DNA from 3 places in the Anaerobacillus sp. QJM3NY_17 genome. Region 3 is predicted to be linked to each of the others. Evidence: riboswitches for the same ligand, from Rfam matches in the RefSeq annotation. Region 3 holds a riboswitch; each other region holds the start of a gene.
The links. Region 3 has a riboswitch for S-adenosylmethionine ahead of mmuP (S-methylmethionine permease). Riboswitches for the same ligand answer to the same signal wherever they lie in the genome.

Region 1: another riboswitch for S-adenosylmethionine. It lies ahead of AC0VYV_RS19450 (MetQ/NlpA family ABC transporter substrate-binding protein); the one in region 3 lies ahead of mmuP (S-methylmethionine permease).
Region 2: another riboswitch for S-adenosylmethionine. It lies ahead of AC0VYV_RS13555 (sulfite oxidase-like oxidoreductase); the one in region 3 lies ahead of mmuP (S-methylmethionine permease).

The regions. Positions count from the first base shown of each region.
Region 1 is NZ_CM149685.1:3,776,130-3,780,397, forward strand. It holds gene AC0VYV_RS19440 (methionine ABC transporter permease) at 1-531, opposite strand, end outside; gene AC0VYV_RS19445 (methionine ABC transporter ATP-binding protein) at 521-1,555, opposite strand; gene AC0VYV_RS19450 (MetQ/NlpA family ABC transporter substrate-binding protein) at 1,577-2,383, opposite strand; SAM riboswitch class I at 2,553-2,661, opposite strand; gene AC0VYV_RS19455 (alpha/beta hydrolase family protein) at 2,771-4,268, opposite strand, start outside.
Region 2 is NZ_CM149685.1:2,581,323-2,585,590, reverse strand. It holds partial or broken gene AC0VYV_RS13570 (GNAT family N-acetyltransferase) at 81-644, shown strand; gene AC0VYV_RS13565 (GNAT family N-acetyltransferase) at 742-1,173, shown strand; gene AC0VYV_RS13560 (GNAT family N-acetyltransferase) at 1,370-1,834, shown strand; SAM riboswitch class I at 1,896-1,994, shown strand; gene AC0VYV_RS13555 (sulfite oxidase-like oxidoreductase) at 2,078-2,740, shown strand; gene AC0VYV_RS13550 (copper amine oxidase) at 3,037-4,268, shown strand, end outside.
Region 3 is NZ_CM149685.1:4,271,747-4,276,014, forward strand. It holds gene mmuM (homocysteine S-methyltransferase) at 54-998, opposite strand; gene mmuP (S-methylmethionine permease) at 973-2,376, opposite strand; SAM riboswitch class I at 2,459-2,561, opposite strand; gene AC0VYV_RS21860 (SGNH/GDSL hydrolase family protein) at 2,647-3,879, opposite strand.

The DNA of each region.
Region 1 (4,268 bases), 500 kb from region 3:
ACCTGCTCCAACGAGCCCAGCCATTGCCGTTGCCCCAATCAGTCCAATTGTCGCAATCGTTAATCCAAGAACGATCGATGAACGAGACTCCCTTACAAGAACATGCCAGATAATGTGTCTGGTTTTTACCCCCATTGCTTCATAGGCTTCTACTACTCCACGATCGACCTCAAGAAGAGCGGACTCCATCAACCTTGCGATATACGGCGCCGTAAAGACAACGAGCGGCACAATCACACCTTTTACTCCAATTGTTGTACCTGCAATCATTTTTGTAAAAGGTAAAATGAAAAACAGTAAAATGATAAATGGAATCGACCTGATCACGTTTATAGCCGCATTTAATATGCGGAAAAGAACTTTATTTTCTAATGCTTTTTCAGGTCTAGTTAAAACAAGTAGCACACCAAGCGGGAGCCCAATCAACACTGAAATCAGTAGTGAGATCCCAACCATTTGAAATGTTTCAATAATCGCGTTCCAAATGTCTGCACCCCAAAGATCAATAAACTCCGATACCTTAGCTGACATGAGCTTCCACCTCCTGAACATAGCCTTCTACTACGACGCCACTTTCCTCTAAAAACGCAACGGCCCGAGCCGTCTCTTCCGCTTCCCCATCTAAATGAACGACTAGCCTACCAAAAGGCTGATCCTTCAGTTGTGTAATGTTCCCTGCTAAAATGGACGGATACACGTCGAACTTCTTACTAACAAGCGCAAGAGCGGGACTACCTGATTTCTCCCCAATAAATGAAAGATTCACGATCTGACCACGCTCTTTCAATCGAGACACAAGCGACTCTGGAAGCTCATCCTGGAATAACGACTGAACAAATCGTTTGGCCGTCGTTGTAGCAGGCTTACTAAAGATATCGATCACTCGCCCCTGTTCAATCACCTTCCCGTTCTCCATCACAGCCACTTCATGACATATTTTCTGGACAACGTGCATTTCATGCGTAATGAGTAAAATCGTGATTCCAAAATCACGATTGATTTGTTCCAATAAAGATAGGATTGATTCTGTCGTATCTGGGTCAAGGGCACTCGTTGCCTCATCGCACAGTAGCACTTCAGGTTCATGAGCAAGCGCACGGGCAATCGCCACACGCTGCTTCTGACCACCTGATAGCTGGGAAGGATAAGCATCCCGCTTATCCGATAACCCAACGATACCTAAATATTTATCAACTCGCGCTTCAATCTCTTTTTTACGAAGACCCGTAAGCTTCAGCGGAATGGCAATGTTTTGATACACAGTGCCTGTTTTCAATAAATTAAAAGACTGAAAAATCATCCCGATGCGCTGTCTTGTTTTTTGAAGCTTTCCAGTAGACAAAGAAGTGAGCTCAATGTCATTGATAAATACCTTTCCATCTGTCGGTCGCTCCAGAAGATTCACCATTCGGACAAGCGTGCTCTTTCCAGCACCACTATAACCGATGACGCCATAGATGCTTCCTTTCTCAACTTCTATGGAAACATCATCAACCGCCTTCGTAATCGTCTCACCGCTTTTATACGTTTTCGTTATATTTTCTAATCGAATCATCGTGCTCACTCCTCTTTCGAATTACCAGGATGCAACAACAGAACCGTTAAATTCGTCCTGGATAAATTGCTTCACTTCATCTGATTGATAATAGTTCACTAGCTTTTGAATACGTTCATCATCTTTGTTCTCTGTTTGTGTTGCAATCACGTTCACCCACGGGGAATCTTCGGGTTCCATTTCAAGAGAATCTTCTTTCGGTACGCGTCCACTTTCCATTGCAAAGTTCGTATTAATTGCTGCAATCGCAAGCTCACCAAGCTGTCTTGGAATTTGTGAAGCTTCTAATGGAACAAATTCGAGATTATAAGGGTTCTTCTCAATATCTTTGATCGTTGCTTTAACACCAACGCCATCTTTCAACTCAATAATGCCAGCTTGCTCAAACAACATTAGCGCTCTAGGTTCACCTGTTGAATGGTTAGGCAAGCCAACTTTGTCGCCTTCTTGCAATTCATCAAGACTCTTATATTTGTCAGAATAAATTCCCATTGGGAAAGTAATCGTAGTTGCTACCTTGGAAAGCTCGAGTCCTCTTTCTTTTACATAATCATTCAAATAAGGTTCATGCTGAAATACGTTCGCATCCAATTCCCCTTCATCAAGGGCTGTATTTGGCATCACATAATCATTAAACGCAATCACTTCAATTTCAAACCCGTCTTCCGCTGCGATTTCCTTCACCTTGTTCATCACATCTTCATGCGGACCAGCCGTTACCCCTACCTTCAGTGGGCCATCTTCTGAATCTCCAGAAGCCTCATTTCCAGAACAACCTGCCAAAAAGACTAAAATAAGTGCACCTAATAAATACAATGATTTCTTCATTTCTCAATCTCCTTTAAAGTTCATATAGTAATGTAAAGCGTTTTAGCGCTAAAATATAAAAGCGCAAAAGTGCTTCGATCTGCTAAAATCCCCTCCCAATAAAAAAACTCCCTCTGTAAAGTACAGAGAGAGTTGTATCATTTCATCATTATCAGCAGCGCTGAACTCTCTCTCATCTTTCAAACGATTGCTCGTCTGCTGGAATTAGCACCTTTCTCACGAACTGAGATGGTTGCTGGGCGTCACAGGGCCAGTCCCTCTGCCACTCTTGATAAGAGTTTTCAATATTATTTAACTATTTTCAATAGTATAGTATCTTTCTCGAAGGGCGTCAAGGGAAGATCTCAAAAAGTGCCTGTCACCGCCCGCTATTTGTCGAAAGATTTCTTATTGTCTTCCTTCTAGGTAATTGTCGAACCAGTTTCCTAGATGCTTAAGTCGTTCCACTCGTAGTTCTGGATGACCGCTTCTTGATAAATTATGATCAGAATCTGGGAATCTTACAAACATCGTTTCCTTCCCACGATGCTTTAAAGCCACATATAACTGTTCTCCTTGCTCTATAGGGCACCTGTAATCATTTTCGCTATGAAGAATTAAAAGTGGGGTTTCGATTTGGTCCACATACTTAAGCGGTGAATGATGCCATAGCTTAGCAGGGTTTTCATCTAAATCACTTCCAACTTCCCACTTTGTGAAAAAGTATCCGATGTCACTAACGCCATAGAAACTCTGCCAATTCGAAATGGAGCGCTGGGTAACCGCTGCTTTGAATCGATCGGTTTTCCCAACAATCCAGTTCGTCATAAAGCCACCGTAGCTTCCTCCCGTCACGAAAAGTTGAGCTTCATCAATAAAGGAATACTTGTTCAAAGCGGCATCAACACCCGCCATCAAATCCTCATAATCACCCCCACCATAATCTCCTCGGCAACCATTCACAAACTCTTGTCCATATCCCTGACTACCACGTGGATTCGTATAAAGGACAACATATCCTTTTGCTGCAAGAAGCTGAAATTCGTGCATAAATGAATTACCATACATCATATGTGGTCCACCGTGAATTTCAAGAATAAGGGGATGTTCCTGATCTTCCTTAAAATCCTTTGGCTTCATGAGCCAGCCCTGAATCTCCAAACCGTCTTTCCCAGCGTATGTAAACATTTCTGGTGTCGAGAGATCCAGGCATTCGAGAACGTCAGCATTTGATTGAGACAAACACAGTTCATTTACCCGATCTCCATGAAACGAAAGCGTATAAATATCGCCAATGTTAAGTGGATCGCTAATTGCAACAGCCGCTTCATTCGCGCCTGGCAAGTAGTGAAATGCATAATGGTGCCTGTCACCACCCGCTATTTGTCGAACCGTGCAATCTTCTCCGACGAAATAAACACCAGTGTTTCCTTCTTTACTAGCAAGGAAATAGAGTCCATCTCCATTTTGGCTCCACATCGCACCAGGAGAAGCGCCTCCCCAGTGCATATCTGAAATCAATACATCCGAACACTCTAAATCAACCTCCTCTGTTAAACAAGTAAACTCTTTCTTCGCTATGTCAACAGTCCAGATTTTATTCAACGTAGCTCCTTCATGCTCAAAGTTATGCCCAATGAATGAGAGCTTCTTCCCATCTGGTGACCAGTTCGGTGTGCTAAAGCTCCCACCCTCACGATTTAACTGATCAGGCTCTGATCCTTCATTCAGACCCTGAATAAAGATGTCGGCTCGCATGTAGGACCCCTGTTCTTCATATCGATCTCTCACATATACAATGGATTGTCCATCCGGTGACCAGTTAGGGCTAGAATGATTAAATGGTGCATCTGTTAGCCATTCTATTCTCTTTTCACCTGAGGTTACCTCGATCAAGACAACTTGC
Region 2 (4,268 bases), 1.7 Mb from region 3:
GGAAAAGACCAATAACTTGACAGGTTTCTCATTAATGATATAATTCTGACATCTTTTAGTGTTGTTGGAGGAATAGTTCCATGGAACCCATTTTACTTGATATACCAAATAAATTTAGCACTGACCGTTTACATATACGTTCTCCACTACCTGGGGATGGTGCTTCGGTTCATCAATCAATTGATGCCTCGTTAGAAGAGCTTAAACCCTGGATGCCTTTCGCACATATAGATCAAACGGAAGAAGATGTTGAAGCGAATATCCGCGAATCTCACGTAGCGTTTTTAAAGCGGGAGGATCTTCGACTATTACTCTTCCATAAACAGACGGGTGATTTTATCGGTTCCTCAGGGTTACATCGAATAGATTGGAACGTTCGTAAATTTGAAATCGGTTATTGGATTGATTCTAGATACGCTGGTCAAGGCTATATGTCTGAAGCGGTCCAAGGCATTGTAGATTACGCCTTTTCAGAGCTAAACGCTAGAAGGCTAGAAATTCGTTGTAATGCGACAAATTGGTGAAGTCGGCGAATTGCCGAGAAACAATCGTTTCAACTTGAGGCTATTTTACGAAACGACCATGTCTCAATTGATGGCAGTAAACTAACTGATACATGCGTCTATGCTTTAACAAAAAAATAAATTTGGTAAGAATATGCATCTTACTTATGGGAGGAATAAGGTTCTTGCATCAAGAATAAACGAGTAATGAATGATTTTGATGATGGAGGGAAACTATGTGATCGAACGAGCGACGATAGAAGAAAGAGATTTTATTTTGTCGAATTCCATTCAATCTGTTAATGAAGGAACGACAAATCCTGGTATCGTAAAAGAAGAGAAAGCACTTGAAATTGTATCATCCATTCTTGATCGAGGTGGTTACCACCTCATTTATCGCGACGAAGGGGAAATTGCTGGCTGGGTATTACTTGGAGAAAACACGGATTATTTTACAGAAAGCAAGCATGGGTTCATTTATGATGTATTTGTTTTTCCAAAGTTTCGTGGGAAAGGGTATTCTAAGCAGCTCGTTCAAGCGAGTATTGAAAACTTCAAAGAACAGGGATATGAGGAAATTCGTTTGAATGTGTATTCCTCTAACTTCGCGAAATACATTTATAAAGACATTGGATTTCGAGAACTTCAAACGATCATGGTTTATAAATAGTTGTCCAGCTTCTTTTCATTTATTAAAAGAATGTGAAAAACAACTCATAATCAATCATCATGCCCTTGGAACTTGCTACACTATTTTTGCAGGGACTTCCCCGGTTCCTGCCCCCCTTAAAATATAAAGTGTGAGCCCCATGCATTTCCCAGCATGGGGCTTTTCCTTTTCAATCACACAGAAATGAGGGAGAGTATTGGTATATCAATTTAAGTTAATAAGTCAAGAAGAAGTCGAGCGAATTATCTCGTGGGACTATGATGGGGTATACTCATTTTATAATATGGACGAGGATCTTGAAGATCTAAAAGAGTTCCGGGAAGATGCAGCCAGCAATGAAAATTATTGGAGCGTCTACCAAAGGGATCATCTTATTGGTTTTTTTAGTTTTCATGAGCATGAAGACAACCATATAGAAATTGGTCTAGGAATGTCTCCCGATAATGTTGGAAAAGGAGAAGGCTTTTCTTTTTTGGAGGCTGGCCTTCAAAAAGCAGTTGAATTGTATCGTCCAACTTCCTTTGGAATGGCAGTAGCTGAATTTAATAAACGAGCCATAAAAGTGTATCAAAGGGCTGGATTTCAAATCACTCATCTGTTTATGCAACAAACCAATGGGGGAGAATTTCAATTTGTTGAAATGAAGAAAAACCTCGTTTAAAACAATAATTGCAAAATACTAAATAGACCGATAGAATGAATCAAAATTACATTTTTTAATTTCCTTATTGAGAGAGGCGGAGGGACTGGCCCTTTGATGCCCGGCAACCTGATAGACAAGGTGCCAAATCCAGCAGAGTCTATGCTCTGAGAGATAAGGAAGAGCTCTGAAGCGAACTCTTCCTTATTAGTTAGGAAGAGTTTTTTAGACGATTCAATAAATGAGAGACGGGTTGTGAAGGATTTGAAAAAAGCTGACCGTATTCGCAAAATGAAAGTTCCAGATGCAAGTGAAATGTATGGTGATCGTCTGCCACCGGGGCAAGTACTTACAGAAAGGTTCCCTATTCTACATGAAGGTGATGTACCTGTGTATGAGATGTCGACATGGAACCTAAGTGTATTTGGAGAAATTGATAAGGAAGTGATCATTTCCTATAGCGACATACTTGCCTTACCACAGAAGAAAGTAAAGTGTGATATTCACTGTGTCACAAGGTGGTCTAGGTTTGATAATACTTTTGAAGGGGTTTTGATTAAGGATTTTATGAACGCATATGGGATAGTACCGAAAACGAACCATGTTATGCTACATGGTGACTATAACTATACAACGAATATTCACCTCACTGACTTAATGAGAGATAATGTTATTCTTGCCCACTCAGTCGATGGAGAGAAATTAACGGCAAAACACGGATGGCCTCTCAGGTTAGTTGTACCGCATCTTTACTTCTGGAAAAGTATTAAATGGATCAGAGGTATAGAATTTATCAATGAAGACAAACCTGGTTTTTGGGAACAAAACGGATTTCATAACCATGCCGATCCATTTAAAGAAGAAAGGTTTTCTGGAGAGGATTTGGGACTACCAGAAGATGAATGGGAGAAAAAAGAGTTTGATTAATTTTTCTTGAAAAAGCGGGCGTGATTAACACATATAGAATTGATTGAGGAAAAGGTAGTTTATTATCACATTCTAAATATCATCATATCTATAAAAAATAGTTAAAACTTGAAAGTCAGCAGAACCTTAGTATGTGTGGGTTTTGCTGACTTTTTATTCTCTCGTAATTAAAAAAAGAGAAGAATTTTAAAAAAGAATGATCTAAATGGATCTTCTCTCCGTTAGCTAAGTGTAAATCAAAATTAAGGGGAGTGGATTTGAAAATGAATACGAACAAGAATATAAAAAAGAAAGTGATCGATTGGAAAAAGGGACTATTAGTTGTTCCGCTTAGCTTTTCACTTTTAATACCAACAGCTGGAGCATTTGCCTCTGACCACGACCAGCAAATGGACAAGCCTACAGTAGAAACACCAGGTGCTGATCTTCGTGCTGATCTTGGCCATTTACTAAGTGAGCATGCTTATCTTGCAGTAGAAACAATGAGAAAAGGAGCTGAAGGTTCTGCAGATTTTGAAGCTTCTGCTGGTGCCTTAAGTGAAAACACGGAAGACCTTACAGCTGCGATTACATCCGTTTATGGTGAAGAAGCAGGAGCTGAATTTAATGAAATTTGGAGCAATCATATCGGTTTCTTCGTTGACTATGTGAAAGCAACAGGTAATGAAGATGAAGATGCAAAACAAAAAGCTTTAGATAGCTTAGATGGTTATAAAGAAGATTTCTCTAATTTCTTGGAAAATGCAACAGGAGAACGACTTCAAGCTGAAACATTGTCTGAAGGACTTCAAGCTCACATTAATCAGTTGATTGGTTCATTTGATAGCTATGTAGCAGGTGATTATGAGATGGCCTACGAGAAAGAAAGTGAAGCGATTGCTCACATGCAAATGGTGGCTAAAGGATTCTCTGGTGCCATTACTGATCAGTTCCCAGACAAGTTCGAGAACACAAAAGCCGTAACACCAGCATCTGATCTTCGTGCAACATTAGGTCATTTATTATCTGAACATGCTGGTCTTGCAATGATGACAATGCAGAACGGAATCGACGGATCAGAAGACTTTGATGCATCTGCAGCTGCACTAAGCGAGAATACGGATGATCTAGCTGCTGCGATAACTTCTGTATATGGTGAAGAAGCAGGAAATCAATTTAAAGAAATGTGGTCTGGACATATCGGTAACTTTGTAGAATATGTTCAAGCGACAGGAGCTGAAGATGAGGCGGCTCAAGAAAAAGCACTAAAAGCGCTGGAAGACTATCGTGCAGACTTCTCAAGTTTTCTTGAAACAGCAACTGAAGGTAGATTAGAAGCGGGACCATTATCTGAAGGTTTACAAATGCATGTGAATCAATTAATATCTGCGTTTGATAGCTACACTACGGAAGACTACGATGCAGCTTATGATTCGGTTCGTGAAGCTTATGCTCATATGTATAAGCCGGCAAAGGGACTTTCTGGTGCTTTCGTAAACCAATTCCCGGACAAATTCGCTATGGAAGCTATGCCAACTGATATGCCTAA
Region 3 (4,268 bases):
AAGTCGGTCATTAAGCCACTCTGACCGACTTTTATTTCATTATGAAAAAAAGTTCAACCTCTCCACTTTCCATAAAGTCGTTCGATCTCTTCCGGACTTGTACGACAGCATCCTCCAATTAACCGCGCTCCTGCTTGAAACCATTCTTTTGATCCATCTACGATCTCATCACACGTTTCATTCCCCTGCCACGTTTTTGAATTCGATTCATAGACTTCTCCAGAGTTTGGATAGACAATAATTGGCTTATCCGTTTGACCAGCTATCTCCTTTACCACTCTTGTCACAAACGATGGAGAAGCACAGTTGATACCAATCGCAGCTATTTGTTCGTTCTCCTCAAAATATCTGGAACATTCTTTTAAAGCAGTACCATCGCTAATTTTTTCTTCATTTTGAATGGTGAATGACAGCCAGGCATGAGTATCAGGAAACTCTTGTATCAATGATCCTAAAACTTTCGCTTCTTGAAAAGATGGAATTGTTTCAAAAGCTACTATATCAGCTCCTGCACTGATCAATGCTTCTATTCTTGGTCGATGAAATGCGATAAGCATCTCATCGCTAACGTGATAATCGCCTCGATACTCAGATCCATCAGCCAGGTATGCGCCATATGGGCCTACGGAAGCGGCAATAAAAGGTTTGGGACGATTCAAATGAGCCTCTCGTTCCCAGAAATCGTCGCGTGCTTTACGGGCAAGAAGGACGGTTTTCTTAATTAGTTCTACTGCTTCCTCTTCATTCAGACCTCGAGATTTCAGCCCCTCGATCGTAGCCTGATAACTTGATGTTATCCCACAGTCAGCCCCTGCTCGAAAATAATCTAAATGAACCTGATAGATGAGCTCTGGATTTTCAAGCAAGACGCGAGCAGACCATAGCGGATCATTTAAGTCGCACCCATATTTTTCAAGCTCTGTCGCAAGAGCCCCGTCCAATATCACAATATTAAAATCTTCTAAAATAGCATTAATAGGATTGTGTTTTTGTAGCATCAATTATCCCCCTTTTCTTTACTCGTTTTGTTAAATAATAACTTCCATAGCACAGCGCAATGAACGGTATTCCACAATAAAGCGCTACTCGCTGGGTAGGATCAAAAGCAATGCCTAACAGTGAAGCAAGACATAGTAAGAAAGCTAGAGCTGGAACAACAGGATAAAAAGGTGTGCGATAACCGAGCTCTTTCAATGAATTTCCTTCTTTTAAGTACCTCTTTCTAAAAAGAAACTGTGAGGCGCTAATACTCATCCATACGACAACAACGGCAAGTCCAGAAATAGAGACTAGAACAACATAAACAGTATCTGGTGCAATAATGCTTGAAAATAACGCAAGTGCTCCACCCACCATACTAAAAATCACAGCGTTAAGAGGGACACCATTTTTGTTGAGCTTAGCAAAAACAGGCGATATCGTTTGCTTGTTCGAAAGTGACCAGAGCATTCTTGATGAAGCATATAACCCTGAGTTTGCAGCCGATAGAATGGCCGTTAGGATAACAAAATTCATAATATCAGCTGCAAATGGAACACCAATTCGTTCGAGCACAGCTACAAATGGACTTTCTAACACTCCTGCTTCCGAAGCGGGTAGAAGAGCTGATAAGATAAAAATTGAACCGACAAAGAATAGAATTAACCGAATTAATGTTGTGCGAATAGCCCTTGGGATGGTTTGTTCAGGATCTGATGTTTCTCCCGCTGCAATACCAATAAGTTCTGTACCAGAAAAAGCAAAATTCACTGCCAGCATCGTCATTAAAATGGCGAATGCCCCATTTGGAAAAATTCCTTCATCTGTAAAGTTCGAGAATAATGAAGCGTTTGTTCCAGAGTCCATTGGAATAAACCCTACGATGGACGCTGCACCTATGATAATAAACAGCACGATCGCCAACACTTTTACTAAAGCAAACCAAAATTCCGTTTCTGCAAAAAATTTAACTGTTAAGACGTTAACAACAAAGATCACCCCTGCAAACAACGCGCTCCATACCCATACGCTGATGAACGGAAACCATCGCTGCATTAACATTCCAGCCGCTGTAAACTCAGACCCTAGCGCTACTGTCCAGGTTAGCCAATACAACCACGCAACCGTATAACCGGTTCCTCCTCCAATATATTTAGCGGCATAGCTATGAAAAGCACCTGTTTCAGGCATATGTACCGAAAGCTCTCCCAAACATAGCATTACAAGGTAAACCACCAATGCTCCAACCAAGTAAGAGAGTATCGTTCCAATAGGACCAGCTTGCTGGATCGTATAACCAGAGCTTAGAAACAACCCTGTACCTATGACCCCTCCTAGTGAGAGCATCACCACATGTCTTGACTTCATTTCCCTTTGAAAACCATGCTTGCTTTCCATCTTATTTCTCCTTACTTTTCCATCCAGAAAACAAAAAAACGCACCCAAAATGAGTGCGTTGCTGACAAAATAAAACCGAGGGCTCTCATCTATCAGGTTTATCACCCGCTGGAGTTAGCACAGTATCCGATGGACCTGTTGCTGAGGTTTCAAAGGGCCAGTCCCTCCACCTCTCTGGATAAGAAAATATATTTTAATAAAAATATCAATTATTCAAGTTATTGTCAATGGCGTTAACTATTTATGTTAACTTAGATAAAAAGTCCTAATTCATTCAAGCATCGATAAATCAACCGTATCTGCCATCTTCTCGTACCCTTCATCATTTGGGTGCAAATGATCTCCAGAATCGTACTTCGAGAGATATTTCGCAGGATCGTTAGGATCTCTCAATGCTTTATCAAAATCAATTACATCATCGAAGGCTCCGCTTGTCCGGATCCATTCGTTAACTTCCTGACGTGTTTTCTCCCCTTCTTCTGTATACATATCGGAATCTTTATATGGTGTTAACGTCCCTCCATAAATATCAAGACCCTTTTCATGAGTTGCTTTAATAATTGCTTTCATTCGATCAATGATTTTCTCTGAATCATATTCAGGATAGTGTCTTAAATCATTTATACCTTCGTGCAATAGAACCGCTTTTATCCCTTCCTGGCTTAAAACATCTCGATCTAATCTAGCTAATGCGTTCTCGCCTTTTCCTTCTTCGCTATTAATTAAATGATTCGCAGATACCCCTGCATTCAAGACAGACATGTTCACTTGAGCTTCTTCTTCATTCATTCGATTGGCAAGATAGTCTGGCCATCTGTTATTCGCATTCATAGTTGAATAATTGCCATTCGCTATTGAACTCCCCATTATGACGAGTGCACCATCTACTGAATTATTTGAAACCACCTCTAATCGATCTAGCCAGAACCAGGCTTCTTCTTTTGAAGTGTATGATGTACCTTCCGCATCCCCAGCATGATTCCCTTCCTCCGACATGTACACCGTTTGGTTTGAACGCTGATGCCATGTTGTAGGTCCAGTCTCACCATCTACTGATAAACTGACAGCAAGATTCTGATCCGCACCAACAGGGAATTCAATCGAATCGCTATACTGCTTTTCACCTGGAGGAATTGTAACGGATTTCTCTCCGTTAAACGTGATAACTTGATCTGTCTCGCCGTCTACGCTCGCACCTTCTTTTGAGACAGCAACCCTTACTTCTTTCATAGATAAAGGTAATGAACCAAATTCATTAGACAGTCGAATACGCATTTGATCTCCATCCATATGGGGACGAAGTATTAAGCGGATTGTTTGATCCTTAAAACCTTCATGCGAGTTTCCATCCTGAGCAGGCGCCTGCATGCTTGCTGTCCAAGATCCGATCCATTCACTCTCTTCTGATGCACCATTATTTGATGAAGGCCATCCTTTAGCACTTACCAAACTGATTGATCCAATGAGTGCAATGATGATAAAGCCAATTCCTATTCGCGTCATTGTTTTCTCGCCTCTCATGTTGTTTTCTATTGAACTTGTGACTTCCAAAGCGCTTCCGTTAAAAAAGCCTTCGCATATTTCCAATAATCTCAGTTGGTCGACCACTCTTTGTTTCCTATTCTTAATTAAGAAGCATACCCTTATTCCTATAGAATGAAGCCGCTTGAGCTTTAACGTAAAAAACATGCAAACAAACTGATATATAGATTACGAACAGTTAAAACGGAAAGAAGATGATAAGATTCGCACATTATAAATTTAAAAATCCGGTCCATAGGAAGATCAACAAAAAAATCCCCTCTTTCATTATTTGAAAGAGGGGATTTTTTAATGAAAAACGGTTCAATTAAACAAAAGCGATTATTAATTCATTTACCTCAACAATTGAG